One region of the Psychromonas aquatilis genome, then DNA from elsewhere that is predicted to be linked to it. Evidence: predicted binding sites of a transcription regulator. Region 1 holds the regulator's gene; the other holds the start of a gene.
The links. The regulator ArgR, encoded in region 1, controls arginine synthesis, uptake and breakdown. The targets are predictions, from matches to a motif close to ANTGAATANNTATTCANT.
Positions count from the first base shown of each region.

Region 1 (7,870 bases):
TCTGTGGTTAAATCAATTAGCCATCGTGTTCTTGTATTAAAATCAGGTGAGATCATTGAACAAGGCACAACATCTGATATATTTACAAAAGCGAATAATTCTTATACACAACAGTTGCTATTGTCATCTATTTTATGAAATGATGATGTTACTTTTTACTTACGTTGAGGCTCCATGAAAAAAATAATTTTAAGCTGTTTTTTCTTATCCATTGCAAATATCGCGAATGCATTAACTTTAGATGCACAGCGGACTATTTTTAGCGATACCATTGCATTGCAAGAACAAAAACAGTGGCAGAAAGCCAACGTAAATATTGAACAAATTAAAGATTACCCACTTACTTACCTTGCAGAATATAACTATTTAAAAGCAAATTTAAGCAGTGTTGGCGACCAGAAAGTTTTAGACTTTATTGATACGCACAAAACTAAAGTTGTTAGTGATAATTTACAGCGTTCTTATCTATTTTATTTAGCGAGCCAAAAAAATTGGACACAATTTTTAACTGCTTACCCAACTATGCCAAATAATTCAGTTTTGAAATGTCATTACTTACAAGCATCGATTGCGACAGGTAAAAGTGATAAAGCATGGCCTGACGCTCAAAAATATTGGTTATCAAGCACATCACTACCGAATGCTTGTGATGATGTTTATGTCTTTTATCAAAAGGATAAAAAATTAACTCAAGATGATATTTGGCAACGCTTCCAGTTAGCTTATGAAAAGAATAAGCAAGGTTTAATGCGCTTTTTAATTGCTAGAATGGATAAAGCAAATTCATCAACGGCGAGCTTATTATACGAATTACAAAAAGACCCGAAACAAATCACTGATACAGTATTATTCTCTTCGCGTAATGTGAAAAGCTTTAGCTTTTTAGTACCAACATTACAACGTCTATCAAAAATAGATTTTGATTTAGCAATGAAAATGTACGCTGAGTTTGATAAGAAAACGCCATTTAATGCTGATGAAAATAAACGCCTTAAAACACAGTTTGCAACACTTATTGTGCAGCGTAACAAACGTCAATACTTTACCTGGTTAGATAAAGAGTTAGGTCCTCTGGGTAATGTTTCTTTAATTGAGCAGCGTATTCGTTATGCGATAAAAAGAAATGATTGGAAAAACATTGATTTTTGGTTAACCCAGCTACCTACTGAAGCGCAAAATTCATCTGAATGGAAATATTGGCAAGCCAAAGTCCTAGAAAATGCTGGCAAAAATGATGCAGCTAAAAAGCTATACCAAGAAGTAGCAAAGAATCGTAACTTCCATGGTTTTATTGCTTCTCAAAAATTAGGTATTGAAGTGTCATTAAACGAAGAAATCATTAAAGATGAGCAATCTACAATTAGCGGATTAGATGATGAGCTAGCGGTGATTAGAGAGCTGTTATTCCATGAATCTTATAAGGATGCTAAATACCAATGGTATCGTTTGTTAAATAGCCAATCTGTCGAGAAACAATTACAACTCGGGTTGTATGCTTACAACCATGATTGGCCTTATCTAGCGGTATTAGCTTCTATTAGTTCTAAAAGCTGGAATGCACTCGCGATTCGCTTCCCTAATGCCAAAAAAGAATTATTTGTAGGGGCGGCAGAAAAATATGATTTAGAAGAAACTTATGTTTATGCGATTACACGTCGTGAAAGTAGTTTTGATGAGCATGCTAAATCACCTGTAGGTGCAAGTGGTTATATGCAACTTATGCCTAAGACCGCTGCAGCAACAGCGAAGAAAATTGGGTTGACGGAATATAATAATGTAGAGCAACTGGATCAAGGTGAAATTAATGTTCAGCTTGGAACTGGCTACTTTAATGAGCTGTTAACACGTTACGATGGTAACCGTGTTCTTGCGACTGCGGCTTATAATGCCGGCCCTCATCGTGTTGATAGATGGAGCAAGAAAAGTGGTCAAAAAGGCATTCCAGTAGATAGTTGGATAGATACGATTCCTTTTTATGAGACGCGTGCTTATGTACAAAATGTCTTAGCATATAATGTTATTTATCAACATGTATTAGGCAAGCCTATGGTGTTTTTAAAAGATAAAGAGCTTACTGCAAGCTACTAAAAAACAGTTTTTCCTCGTATAATTTAATCACCGATATTGAATTGATATCGGTGATTAATCTCACCAGCAGATAGTATTATCTGTAATACCATCACTTGTTTTATTACTATTTTGATCAACAAAAAGAACACGGCAAATACTTTTATCCTTGTATTGAAGGCTTTCGGCTTTTGCTGTTGCTTTTATTAAATAGTTGTTAGCCGAAGCTGAAACAAGATTGAAAATATAATATGGGTCATTGCTAGGTAGCCCAATTATATTTGCATCATCTGTATAACTTGAGTGCAGTATTCGGTAATTACTTTGTGCTATTTGTGCTTTGATTAATTCACTTTGAGCATCACTTCTTCTCGATTTAATGATGACATCTTGAAATGAGGGATAAGCAACACTAGCAAGCAGAGTGACAATCACCAAACTGATCAATAATTCAATCAAAGAAAATGCATGTGCTTTAAGCATAATAACCTGCCACTTTACAAAGTAATCTGCTTATAACTGTAGAAGTATTTTGTGATTATAGCGAATGTTTAATCAGCTACCTGTAGAGGGAAATACCATTGATTAATTTCATTGATTATTTGAAAGGTCAGCATTTCATTGTTTATCGCACCTGAACTGTGTCCCAGTGATCAGGCGGTAATCTAATAGGCGAGGTAAATATAGCGCTAACTATTTAAATACATTTCTTTGTATCAACGCATTAAAAATGAAATGATTAATCAAACAGTTTGTGTACTACTGCTAATGTTTGTTCAATTTTTTGGGTATTAGTTGGTGCGATGTAAATGGTATCATCTCCAGCAATGGTGCCTAATATGCCTTCCGCTTTACCCATTGAATCTAATAATCGAGCAATCAGTTGGGCTGCACCGGGGCTGGTATGAATAACGATTAGGCTATCATTTCTATCAATATCGACGACTAAGTTTTTGAGTGGGCTAGTTGTTGTTGGAATGCCTAGCTCAACTGGTAGACAATAAACCATATCACCCGTTGCATTACGAGTTCTAACCGCGCCTGTTTTACTTAGCATGCGTGATACTTTTGATTGGTTAATCTGCTTAAAACCAGCTTCACTTAATGCATCTACAATTTCACTTTGAGAGCTTAAATGCTCCTCTTTAAGAAGCTCTTTGAAGAAATCCATTAATTCAGATGGTTGACGCATTTTTTATTCCTATTGATACCTTATAATTAGGCTCCTATCTTAATCTAAATTAGATACTAGTTAACAGCATAAATGTTACTTTTTTTTGCATATTTATTCATTTTTTTGAAAAACAAAACATTGTTGATTGAAAAGTGTACAGATATTCCGTAAACAACTATTTGCTTAATAGGCTGTTTTGCTTATGACTATTTTATTAATACTACTTCTGTTAAGGTTTGCTCTAAAAAACGTCGAGACTAAAGGTATTTGATAATGCATTTATTTATTAGGCAACTTATAGTAATTTGTTTGTTATGCATTAGTTCATTCAATGTACTGGCCTTACAGGAAATGAAGGTTAAGTTTGCCACTGATATTAATTACTACCCATTCGAGTATATTACTGAAGATAATAAACTACAGGGGTTTGATATTGATATTGCCAAGGCTATTTGTGAACAGGTTAATTTACAATGTACATTTGAACATCGTCGTTTCGACGACTTATTAATTATGTTACCTTTTAAAAGATATGATGCTGTTATTGCTGCGTTAGACATAACCGATCAACGTTCCAAAGTAGTTGATTTCAGTGATAGTTATTACAAGATTGCGCCTGCGTTTATCAGCAGAGAAAAGTTTGATGGCCAACTTTCCTTAAAAGGCAAGTTTATTGGTGTTCAAGCCAATACATCACATCAAAACTACCTGGTCAAAGCGCAACAAAGTCAAGACAGCTATATCGTTCCTTATTTCTCTTCTAAAGCGGCTTTAGAGGATTTACAACGTCAAAAAATCGACGCTGTATTTGCTGACTTCGCAGTTATTAAGACGTTTTTAGATAAACAAAAAGAACCTTCTCAATTAGTTATCTCTCGTCGAGAAGATGTTTTTATGGGGCAGTTTTCAGCTGGTTATGGCATTGCTGTAGACAAAGGCAATGACATTTTAAGAGAGCGTTTAAATCAAGGTTTAAAGCTCATTACCGAAAATGGTACCTATGAAGAAGTTTTTAAGAAGTATTTTCATTAAATTATATTTATATAATATAAAAAAGAATAAGATTTATGCACAAATATAGCTTATTCTTTACATCTGTCACAATTATTTAACATGTTTTACCTATGCGTATTTATTCACTTTAGAATAGATATGTTCATTATATATACTTAAGATTTATTTCATTGGAGAAAAATATGAAAGTTGCTGTTCTTGGTGCTGCAGGCGGTATTGGTCAAGCGTTATCATTATTATTAAAAACTCAACTACCGGCTGGTTCTGAATTAGCATTGTATGACGTTGCTCCAGTTGTTCCTGGTGTAGCAGTTGATTTATCACACATCCCAACGGCTGTTAAAGTTGCAGGTTTTGGTGCTGATGCATTAGATGCTGCATTAACAGGCGCTGATATCGTAATTATTCCTGCGGGCATGCCACGTAAACCAGGTATGGACCGTGCTGATTTATTCGCAGTAAATGCTGGTATCATCAAAACGTTAGCAGAAGGTATTGTTGCTAACTGTCCTAAAGCATTAGTTGGTGTAATCACTAACCCTGTAAATGGTACTGTGCCGATTGTTGCTGAAGTATTCAAAAAAGCAGGAACTTACGACAAAAACCGTGTATTTGGTGTAACGACTCTTGATGTTATCCGTAGTGAAGCATTTGTTGCTGAGCTTAAAGGCTTAAACGTAAGCGACGTTAAAGTGCCAGTAATCGGTGGCCACTCAGGTACAACTATTTTACCTCTTCTTTCTCAAGTTGAAGGTGCTACTTTCACTGAAGAAGAAGTTGCAGCACTAACTCCACGTATCCAAAATGCGGGTACTGAAGTTGTAAATGCTAAAGCGGGTGGCGGTTCTGCTACATTATCAATGGGTGCTGCTGCTGCTCGTTTTTGTTTATCTCTAGTTAAAGGTTTACAAGGCGAAGACGTTGTAGATTACGCATACGTAGACGTTGCTGATGGCGATGCTGCATACTTTGCACACCCTGTACGTTTAGGTGTTAACGGTGTTTCTGAAATCCTACCATACGGTGAGTTATCTGCTTTTGAAGAAAAAGCGAAAAACGACATGTTAGAAACATTAAACAAAGATATTCAAGAAGGTGTTGATTTTATCAATAGCTAGTCTTAACGATAAATATATCTGATGTTAAAGGCCAGTTTACTGGCCTTTTTTGTGTCTGTAATACATGGAATAAAATAACTAAGTATTATATAAACATTCAACTTTAGCGTATTTAGTTTAACTTATACCAATCACACTAATTAACTGATCTATTTTACTTGCTAAAATAACTTATTTCTTCGTTGTAATTTTCGCAAATAGAACAACTATTTAACTCAAATTACGCCTTAAACTAAGTCATTTTTTCTGCGCAAAATTTAGATCACTTATTTAATATAATTGGTATTACTAGGTAAATTTATCTGATGATATACTGATTATTCATTGAAATTAATAGTGTTAAGCTTATCTTCAGATCGTTTTTATAGACTTTAACGTCATAAATAATAAACTTAAAATTATTTATAGTAAGTCAAATATTCTTTATAGTGTCCTAATGGACCCCTTACACGAGATATATATGGATTATCTTCCTATTTTTACTAAATTAGAAAACCGTCACTGCCTAGTTGTTGGTGGTGGGGATATTGCCGCAAGAAAAGTTAAATTATTATTAAAAGCAAATGCAACTATTACGGTTTGTGCACCTGATATTTGTGATTGGTTATTAGAAAAAGCTCAGCATAATCAAATATCTATTATTAATGAATTGTTCACTGATCAGCTTATTGACGGTAAGTGGTTGGTGATTGCAGCTACTAATCAAGATCATATTAATGAGCATGTTGCTAAATTAGCAGAGAAAAAACAGATTTTAGTGAATGTAGTCGATGAACCTAAATTATGTAGCTTCATTATGCCTTCCATTGTCGACCGTTCACCTATCGTTGTTGCTATTTCTAGTGGCGGTAGTGCACCTGTACTAGCACGCCTTATTCGCGAACGCTTAGAAGCATTATTACCGATGCATATCGGTCGCCTAGCAAAGATCTCGGGTGAATTTAGACACCGTGTAAAACAAGTGATTTCCAAAGAGTCTTTACGTCGTCGATATTGGGAGAAATTATTTGGTAATGGTGATTTAGCCGGCTTATTGCAAAAAGGACAAACTGAAAAAGCGCAACAATTAATGGAAGAAAACCTAACAGAAGAAGTAGCTAAAGGCGATGTTGCATTAGTTGGTGCTGGGCCTGGTGATCCCTCTCTATTGACACTAAAAGCATTACAATTAATGCAACAAGCTGATGTCGTACTTTATGATAGGCTAGTATCAAAAGAAATTTTAGAGTTGGTGCGCCGAGATGCAGACCTTATTTCTGTAGGGAAGGCTGCAGGAAAGCATGAAGTTCAACAATCTAGAACTAATGAAATGTTAGTTGAGTTGGCTAAACAGGGCAAAAAAGTGGTTCGTCTTAAGGGTGGAGACTCCTTTATATTTGGTCGCGGTGGAGAGGAATTAGAAGAGTTAGTAGAAGCAGGTGTTGCTTTCCAAGTTGTCCCTGGGATTACTTCTGCATCAGGTTGCAGTACCTATGCTGGTATTCCCTTAACACATCGTGATTATGCTCAATCAGTAACCTTTGTGACAGGTCATAGAAAAGCAGATGGTAAAGATCTTGATTGGAAAGCTTTATCGACGGCACATCAAACCTTGGTTGTTTACATGGGGTTATTACGAGCTGAAGAGATTGAAAGTAACCTATTAACCAATGGACGTGATGCTAACACCCCGGTTGCTCTGATTAACAAAGGTACCACGAGTCAACAACAAGTGATTACCGGTACGTTATCTGAACTTTCTAAGTTAGGAGGTGGTTTGGAAGGGCCGACATTAATGATCATTGGAGAGGTTGTTAGCTTGTCCTCAAAAATTGGTTGGTTTACACCAGATAATCAGCAAAAGTTATCTCGAGACCCATTTTTAGTAAACTTAGCTTAGTAAACTTAGCTTAGTAAACTTAGGTAAGTGGACAGGTCATTAATTAGTAATTAAGTTAGCTAATCAGGTTCAATGATAAAAGCCATTCAATTGTTAGAGAATTAACGATTGAATGGCTTTTTATTTAGTGAAGATAGCGAATGTTAAAGACTAACCTCTGCCTAATGCTCGTAAGTATAATCGTTGGTAGTGTTTAGCTGAATCTGACCAATGGAAGTGAGAACGCATCGCTTGTTGTTTTAAACGTAACATCTCTTCAGGGTGCTCAATGTACAGCAATAAAGCACGACGTAAGATGTTAAGGAATTGATTTGGATTTGGATCATAAAACATAAAGCCATTTGCATTGTCAGGGTCTTGATCGTAATCGATTACAGTATCTTTTAGTCCACCAACAGCACGTACAATAGGCAATGTACCGTACGCAAGGCTATATAATTGATTTAAACCACACGGTTCAAATATTGATGGCATTAAGAAGAAATCTGAGCCAGCCTCTACGAGATGCGATAATCGGTTACTATAGGTATTAATAAATTTGAACCTATCCTTGTAATGCTCTGAAAGGGCGTTTAATTGCCCTGTGATAGAAGGATCACCAGATCCTATCAGCACAAA
Region 1 is NZ_JBAKAZ010000002.1:13,317-21,186, forward strand. It holds gene V6256_RS00570 (ABC transporter ATP-binding protein) at 1-138, shown strand, start outside; gene V6256_RS00575 (transglycosylase SLT domain-containing protein) at 175-2,088, shown strand; gene V6256_RS00580 (type IV pilin protein) at 2,149-2,550, opposite strand; gene argR (transcriptional regulator ArgR) at 2,807-3,259, opposite strand; gene V6256_RS00590 (transporter substrate-binding domain-containing protein) at 3,515-4,273, shown strand; gene mdh (malate dehydrogenase) at 4,438-5,373, shown strand; gene cysG (siroheme synthase CysG) at 5,834-7,252, shown strand; gene glgA (glycogen synthase GlgA) at 7,403-7,870, opposite strand, start outside.

Region 2 (7,870 bases), on a different contig from region 1:
GGTGTCTTGCGTAGTGAGTGCGGTTAAGGCTGATTTTGGATCGTTATAACGTTTCCCATAATCGTTGTATAAATCTGCAGCAAATGGCATTTTGTCATTGGTAAAGTTTACCTCAGCAGGTACTGTCCAAGTTGTATCATCGTTAATACTCTTAATCGTTCCTAGTTCAGCGACGCGACCACCTTGGGGGAATAAGTTTTCAGTAGTCGTTTCTGCTATTCCGTAGGTCACTGAGCCTGAACCTTTATAGTCAGCTGCACTTACAGTGCTAGTTGTATGTGTTTGATTGTGATAACAACCTTGTAAAAATAGGGTTAAGCCAATTAATGTGGATGTTAGGTAAATTTTCATCATCGTCATGCCTCTCTGCTTAGCGAAGTATTGATAACAATTATATTAAATTTAAGTGTTTATATTTGAGTAGGTTAGCACGGCTGAAGAATAACAATATGTATCAAATAAGGAGTTTTTAAAACAGTGCTGAAGGTTTTAATTAATAGATCCCATATAAAGCATTTTTAAAACAGTCGTGAAGTTTTTAATTAATAGACTCCATATAAGGCGTTTTTAAAACAGTGGTGAAATCTTTAATTGGCAGGCTATAAAAGAAAAAACCTACCTTTATCTATTGATAAAGGTAGGTTGGGAATAGTAAAAAGCTTATGGCAGATTAACCTGTATTACGAAGACCTGCTGCAATACCTGCGATCGTTACCATTAATGCTTGGTCTATATCTGGGTTAATTGTTTCATTCTCTTCACATGAGCGAGAGCGAGATAATAACTCAGCTTGTAACATATTCAGTGGATCTACATAAGGATTACGTAACTGAATAGACTCTTTGATCCAAGGTTGCTCTTGCATTAACTTATGATCAGGAATTGTTTCTAATACCGTTTCACGTGTTAATTTTAGGTTTTCACGTAAGCGTTCACCTAATGGCCATAGTGCTTTTGGTACTAAGCGCTCTTCGTAGAACTTAGTTAGCTCTTCATCCGCTTTCATGAATACCATTTCAAACATTTCTAAACGAGTATGGAAGAAAGGCCAGTTAACGTACATTTCACGTAGTAGCTCTTTTTTACCTTCATCTAATAACGTTTTAAGTGCAGAGCCTGCGCCAAGCCAAGCTGGTAGCATTAAACGGTTTTGACTCCAAGCAAAGATCCATGGGATTGCACGTAAGCTTTCAACGCCGCCATTTGGTTTACGTTTAGCTGGACGACTACCTAATGCTAATTTGCCTAGTTCTAACTCAGGTGTAACACTGCGGAAGTATGGTACAAAGTCTGGCTCGTCGCGTACAAAGTAACGATATTCTTCACATGATTGTTCTGCAAATTGTTGCATTAAATCACGCCATTCTTGTTTTGGTGCTGGTGGCGGAAGCAAGTTAGCTTCTAATATTGCTGCTGTATAAATGTTTAAGCTCTGGGCTGCAATTTTTGGTAGACCAAATTTAAAGCGGATCATTTCGCCTTGTTCTGTTACACGTAATCCACCTTTTAATGAACCAGGAGGTTGTGATAATAAAGCTTGTTGTGCTGGAGCTCCACCACGGCCGATTGTGCCGCCTCGTCCATGGAACAGTACAAGTTGAATGTCATTATCTTCACTAATTTTGATTAATGCTTCTTGCGCTGTGTATTGTGCCCAGTTCGCAGCCATTACACCTGCATCTTTAGCTGAATCTGAGTAACCAATCATTACGTGTTGCTCACCACCGATATATCCTCGGTACCAATCAACAGCGTATAGGCGTTGCATTACATCAGCTGCATTATTCAAGTCATCTAATGTTTCAAATAACGGAGCAACAGGAATACGGAACGGACAACCCATCTCTTTTAATAACAATTGAACGGCTAATACGTCAGACGCTTCACGTGCCATTGAGATAATGTAAATACCTAATGCTTCTGGATCCGTTTGCGCAACGACTTTACAAGTATCTAATACTTCTTGTACGTCAGCGGAAGGTTTCCAAAGTGTTGGAATAAGAGGGCGCTTACTATTTAGTTCTTGTAATAAGAAAGCTTGTTTATCCGCTTCGCTCCACGCATTGTAATCGCCAATGCCTAAGTAACGAGTTAGTTCAGATAATGTATCACCATGACGTTCACCATCTTGGCGAATGTCTAGTTTTACAAGATTAATACCGAAACAGTTTACACGACGGATAATATCTAATAATAAACCGTTAGCGATTGACTTCATGCCCATCTTCATTAGCGAGTGGTAGCATAACTCTAGGGGCTCTTTAAGCTGTTTAGTGGTTGTAATGATATCTTTTGCAGTACTATCGTGACCTTGTAATGTTGCACTTAAAGCCGTTAGGGTTTCTTTAAGTTCAGTACGCAATTTACGAAGTACAACACGGTAAGGTTCGTCTGCATCACCTACAATGGCACGTAATGTATCATCACAATTATCCATTGATAATTCAGTTGTTAACTGTTTGATATCTTCAAGGTATAAGCTAACCGCTACCCAGCGGCTTGTAATTAATACTTCTTTTGTTACTTCTGATGTTACAAATGGGTTACCGTCACGGTCTCCACCCATCCAAGACGTAAATTTAATTGGAGAAGCATCAAGTGGTAGTGAAATATCTAAACCATCTTGTAATGTTTTATCTAGCTCTCGTACGTAAAGCGGTACTGCTTCCCATAGGCTGTTTTCTATTACTGCAAAGCCCCATTTTGCTTCATCAACAGGTGTAGGTCGATTTTTACGGATGTCATTTGTATGCCAGCCTTGTGTAATCAATTGTTCAAGACGGACTAAAAGTAGATCACGTTCTTTATCTGAAATCTCAGTTAACTCTAAATAAGTTAAACATTTATTGATTGCAGTATATTTATTGATAAGTGTACGACGTGTGACTTCAGTTGGGTGCGCAGTTAATACCATATCCATGTGTAAGCCACTTACCGCTTCAGCAATTTTATCTTCTGTGATATCGCTATTTTTAATTTTAGTGATTAGTTGCTGTAGTGGTTCTGGCGTGCATACATCACCATCGCAATGGCGAGAGATACCATGAAATTGTTCTGCGATATTGGCAAGGTTTAAAAAATGAGTAAAGGCACGTGCCACTGGTAGTAATTCATCATCCGTTAAATTAGCGAGTACTTCTATTAATGTCTCGCCATCTTTGCTGTTACCTGAGCGTGAGGATTTAGATAATTGTCGTATTGTTTCTATTTTTTCAAGGAAGGCTTCACCGAGATGGTCGCTAATACTATTACCAAGTAGTTGCCCTAATAAACTTACATTGCTTCGTAAGTTTGCATATTGATCTGTCATCTTACTTCCTTATATTTGTAATAAAATTACACTTTTGATGTCGTAGAATTAAATAAAATACCATAACGAAAGGCCCAGTCAATGGAGTTGTCTTTGCGTTTAGTTATTCTATTTCAATTCTAGTTTTGGAATTTTATTCCTTATGTAACAAAGTTACACAAAGAATAAGGTTAATATTTAAGCACAATAATGAGCGATTAATTTACTGACCAATGCTTGTGTTGGCTTTACAAATGAAAGGTCTAAATACTCATTAGGTTGATGTGCTTGGGCTATATGTCCTGGCCCTAATACGATCGTGTCGCAGCCTAGTGCTTGGATAAAAGGTGCTTCAGTACAATAATTTGCACTGGTTGCTTTATTGCCAGTATAAATCTCAGCTTGATTAATTAAATCTGAGTGTACAGGACATTCATACGAGGGAATCGGCTCGTGTAAATGAAACACCTCAATGCTATCGGGATATCTTTTTTCAATTTCAGTTAGCGCTTGTTTTACAGTAATAAATAAGTCACTGGTGGTGACGCCTGGAATTGGGCGCATATCGATATGTAATTCACAACAGCCACAAATACGGTTAGGGCTATCACCCCCCGAGATTGCACCAAAGTTTAATGTTGGATAAGGCACTTCAAAGTGAGGGTTGTGATATTTTTCTTTGAAAGCTTGTTGTACTAGTTTTAATTCAGATAAGACTAAATGCATGATATCAATAGCATTTACTCCTTTATCCGGATCAGAACTGTGCCCTGTTCTGCCTGTGATACGGATACCTTCGGACATATGGCCTTTGTGCATAACGACAGGAACTAAACCAGTCGGCTCGCCAATAACCGCATAATCAGGCTTAAACTGCTTTTGCTCGGCGATTTGTTGTGCACCTGACATTGTAGTCTCTTCATCTGCTGTTGCAAGAATACGTAATGGTTTGGATAACTTATCAAGTTCGATGCTTTTTAACGCCTCAATAACAAAAGCAAAAAAACCTTTCATATCGATAGTACCTAAGCCATACAAACGGTTGTCTTTTTCAACAACTTTAAAAGGATCTGTTTCCCAGCCTTTTTCATCATAGGGAACGGTATCGCTATGGCCAGCTAACAATAAACCACCATCGCCTTCACCCATTGAAGCTAATAAATTAAACTTCCCAGGCGCACCTTTAACTTCCGTTATTTCAGTGCTAAATCCTAGATCAGAGAGCCATTCGGCAAGTTGATTGATAACTGCTTGATTACTTTGATCCCATGAACTATCACTTGAGCTAATAGAGGGTAACTTTATAAGGCCTTTATACAGGTCCATAAATGCTGGTAATGACATACTATTCCTTTAGATTCAGGTGGTAATATCGAATTTAAGATTTTTGCTTGTGTAACTTTTTGGGTTTTAAAAATTAACCCGAAAAATTAAAAGTAACTATGATTTTGATGATTAAGCAGTAAAACCATTCTATGCCTTATTTAAGTTCAAATTAAAGCACTTTTTACATATTCAATTGAAATAACCATTTTAAATGGGCTAAATTTATTTTTTTTATAACTTATTTGAGTATGCTTTTAATAAAAAAATGATTTAATATCAACTTATTAAATGGCTTTTAATTCATGATGTTATGGGTTTTATAAATCTATTCTCAATTGTTGCTGATGGATTATTTTATCGCGGATAGCGTCATCTTACTATTTTTTGTATATTTATTCATGTTTATTGAATAAATAGTCACTTTGATTTAAAATATCGCTTTCGGCAAGGAATGCTTTTTATTTTTATCGCCGTTTGAATTTATTTATGATGAATTAAGTTAATAATGAAACAGGAATTTTCTTTATGTTAAAAGCAATTGTAGTGGGTGCTAGTGGTTACACTGGAGCAGAATTAGCGCAATTTTTAACGCGTCACCCAAGTATTGAGCTATCTGGTTTATATGTTTCTGAAGGTAGTTTAGATAAAGGAAAAAACATCTCTGAATTATACGGCAGCTTACGTGGTTTAGTGGACTTACCATTACAACCTTTAGGCGTAAGTGGTATTCAATCTGCTTGTCAGGGGATTGATATTGTTATTCTTGCTACAGCGCATGAAGTTAGCCATGATTTAGCACCTCTTTTCTTAGCTGAAAATACAGTTGTATTTGATTTGTCGGGTGCCTTCCGTGTTCAATCATCAGGCTTTTATGATAAATACTATGGCTTCTCACACCAATACCCAGATTTATTAGATAAAGCAGTATATGGATTAGCTGAATGGAATGCAGAACAAGTAAAAGAAACTGATCTTATTGCCGTACCTGGTTGTTATACAACTGCTTCTTTGACAGCATTAAAGCCATTATTTAATGCTGGTCTTATAAAAGAAGGAATAAAACCAACGATAAATGCCACTAGTGGTGTAAGTGGCGCTGGTCGAAAAGCCAGTGTCGTTAGTAGCTTTTGTGAAGTTAGCTTGCAGCCTTATGGTGTCTTTACACACCGCCATAAACCTGAAATTGATCAGCATCTAGGCACTGAAGTTGTTTTTACCCCACATTTAGGTAACTTTAAGCGTGGTATATTGGCAAGTATCAATGTGGTACTAAACGAAGGTGTTACACTTGAGCAGGTCAATCAAGCTTATCAAGACGCTTATGCAGATAAACCGATTGTACGTTTAATGGATGGCACGTTACCGGCACTTAAGAATGTTGTTGGGACACCATTCTGTGATTTAGGTTGGGCTGTTGAAGGGCAGGACTTAGTGGTCTTTAGTGCGATTGATAATTTATTAAAAGGTGCCTCTTCACAAGCAATGCAGTGTATTAATTTACGCTTTGGTTTCGATATTACTACTTCTATTTTATAAGATAGGTTAGCAATGACTCAAACACAAAAAAAGCCACTATTAATTAAAATTGGTGGCGCAGTATTAGAAAGTGAACAAGCACTTACGAATTTATTTTCTGCATTAACTGAATATCTAGCGATAGAAAAGCGTCCATTATTAATAGTGCATGGCGGCGGTGTAATTGTTGAAGATGTTCTTAGTAAAATGAATATTAAGAGCGAAAAGAAAAATGGTTTACGTATCACTCCATTTGATCAGATCCCTTATGTTGCTGGTGCATTAGCTGGTACATCAAATAAATTATTAATGGCAAAAGCCTTACAAGCTGGATTATCAGCGGTGGGTTTATCATTAGCAGACGGATTCAGCTGTTCGGTTAAGCAAATGGATCCAGATCTCGGCGCCGTTGGTATTTGTAGCCCTAATAACCCAACATTAATTAATAGTCTGTTAGCAGGAGACTTTTTACCTGTTATCTCATCAATTGCGATTGGTGAAGATGCAAAACTATACAATGTAAATGCAGATCAAGCAGCGATCGCTATTTGTGAATTAATTGGTGCCGAATTAGTTTTCTTATCCGATGTAGATGGTGTATGGAATGCTGATAAACAAGTGATTGCAGAATTAAACACTCAACTTGCTGAGCAGTTAATAACTGAAGATGTTATTAAAGATGGCATGGCTGTGAAGGTGAAAGCGGCATTACAAGCTGCTGATGAACTAGGTTATGTTATGTTGGCAAGTTGGAAAAACCCAGAAAATTTAGTCTCATTGCTTGCAGGTAAAGCAGTGGGTACAAAAGTAATTAAATAAAGTAGAGAGTTAAGATGGAAAATTTATTAACGGGTATGGAAATGACTCAGCAGCAGGCACTAGACCTGATTGCTCTGGGTAAAGATTTAAAAGCAAATCCAAGCAAGTATGCTCAATCACTTGCAGGTAAGAGTGTCGTGACTTTATTTGAAAAGCAATCATTACGTACACGTGTTACGTTTGATATTGGCGTTAATAAATTAGGTGGCCATGCTGTTTACTTAGACCAAACTAATGGTGCAATGGGTAATCGTGAAGATGTTAAAGACTTTGCGGCTAATATTTCTCGTTGGGCTGACTGTATTGTTGCACGTGTATTCGATCATAAAACAATACTTGAATTAGAAGAGCACTCAACAGTGCCTGTTATTAATTCTCTATGTGATTTATACCATCCTTGTCAGGGGATGGCAGACTTTTTAACTATTTCTCAAAATTATGATGATTTAACTAAAGTAAAATTAGCGTATATTGGAGATGGTAATAATGTTACTCATTCTTTGTTCATTGCTGGTGCGATTTTAGGTGCAACGGTAACTGCTGTTTGTCCTTTAGGTCACAGCCCAGATGCTCAAATTTTGAAAAAAGCAGAAGAAATCGCTAAAACAACAGGTGCGACTATTACTGTTACAAATAATATCGATGATATTAAAGGTTATGATGTTGTCTACGGTGATACTTGGTTATCAATGGGCGATGAGACACCATTAGAGCAAATTAAAGCTAAGTTTATGCCATATCAAATTAATCAAGAATTACTTGATCAAACAGGTATTAAGCATATCTTACATTGCCAACCAGCACATCGTGGATTAGATATTACATCTGATGTGATGGATGGTCCTGCTTCATTGATTTTTGATCAAGCAGAAAATAGAATGCACATTCAAAACGCTATAATGCTTACCCTAATAAATAAAT
Region 2 is NZ_JBAKAZ010000015.1:3,618-11,487, reverse strand. It holds gene V6256_RS05770 (hypothetical protein) at 1-354, opposite strand, end outside; gene ppc (phosphoenolpyruvate carboxylase) at 671-3,310, opposite strand; gene argE (acetylornithine deacetylase) at 3,488-4,633, opposite strand; gene argC (N-acetyl-gamma-glutamyl-phosphate reductase) at 5,141-6,151, shown strand; gene argB (acetylglutamate kinase) at 6,164-6,949, shown strand; gene V6256_RS05745 (ornithine carbamoyltransferase) at 6,964-7,870, shown strand, end outside.
Region 2: argE (acetylornithine deacetylase) is a predicted target of ArgR. The motif match lies at 4,903-4,920, and genes of this name have one in related genera.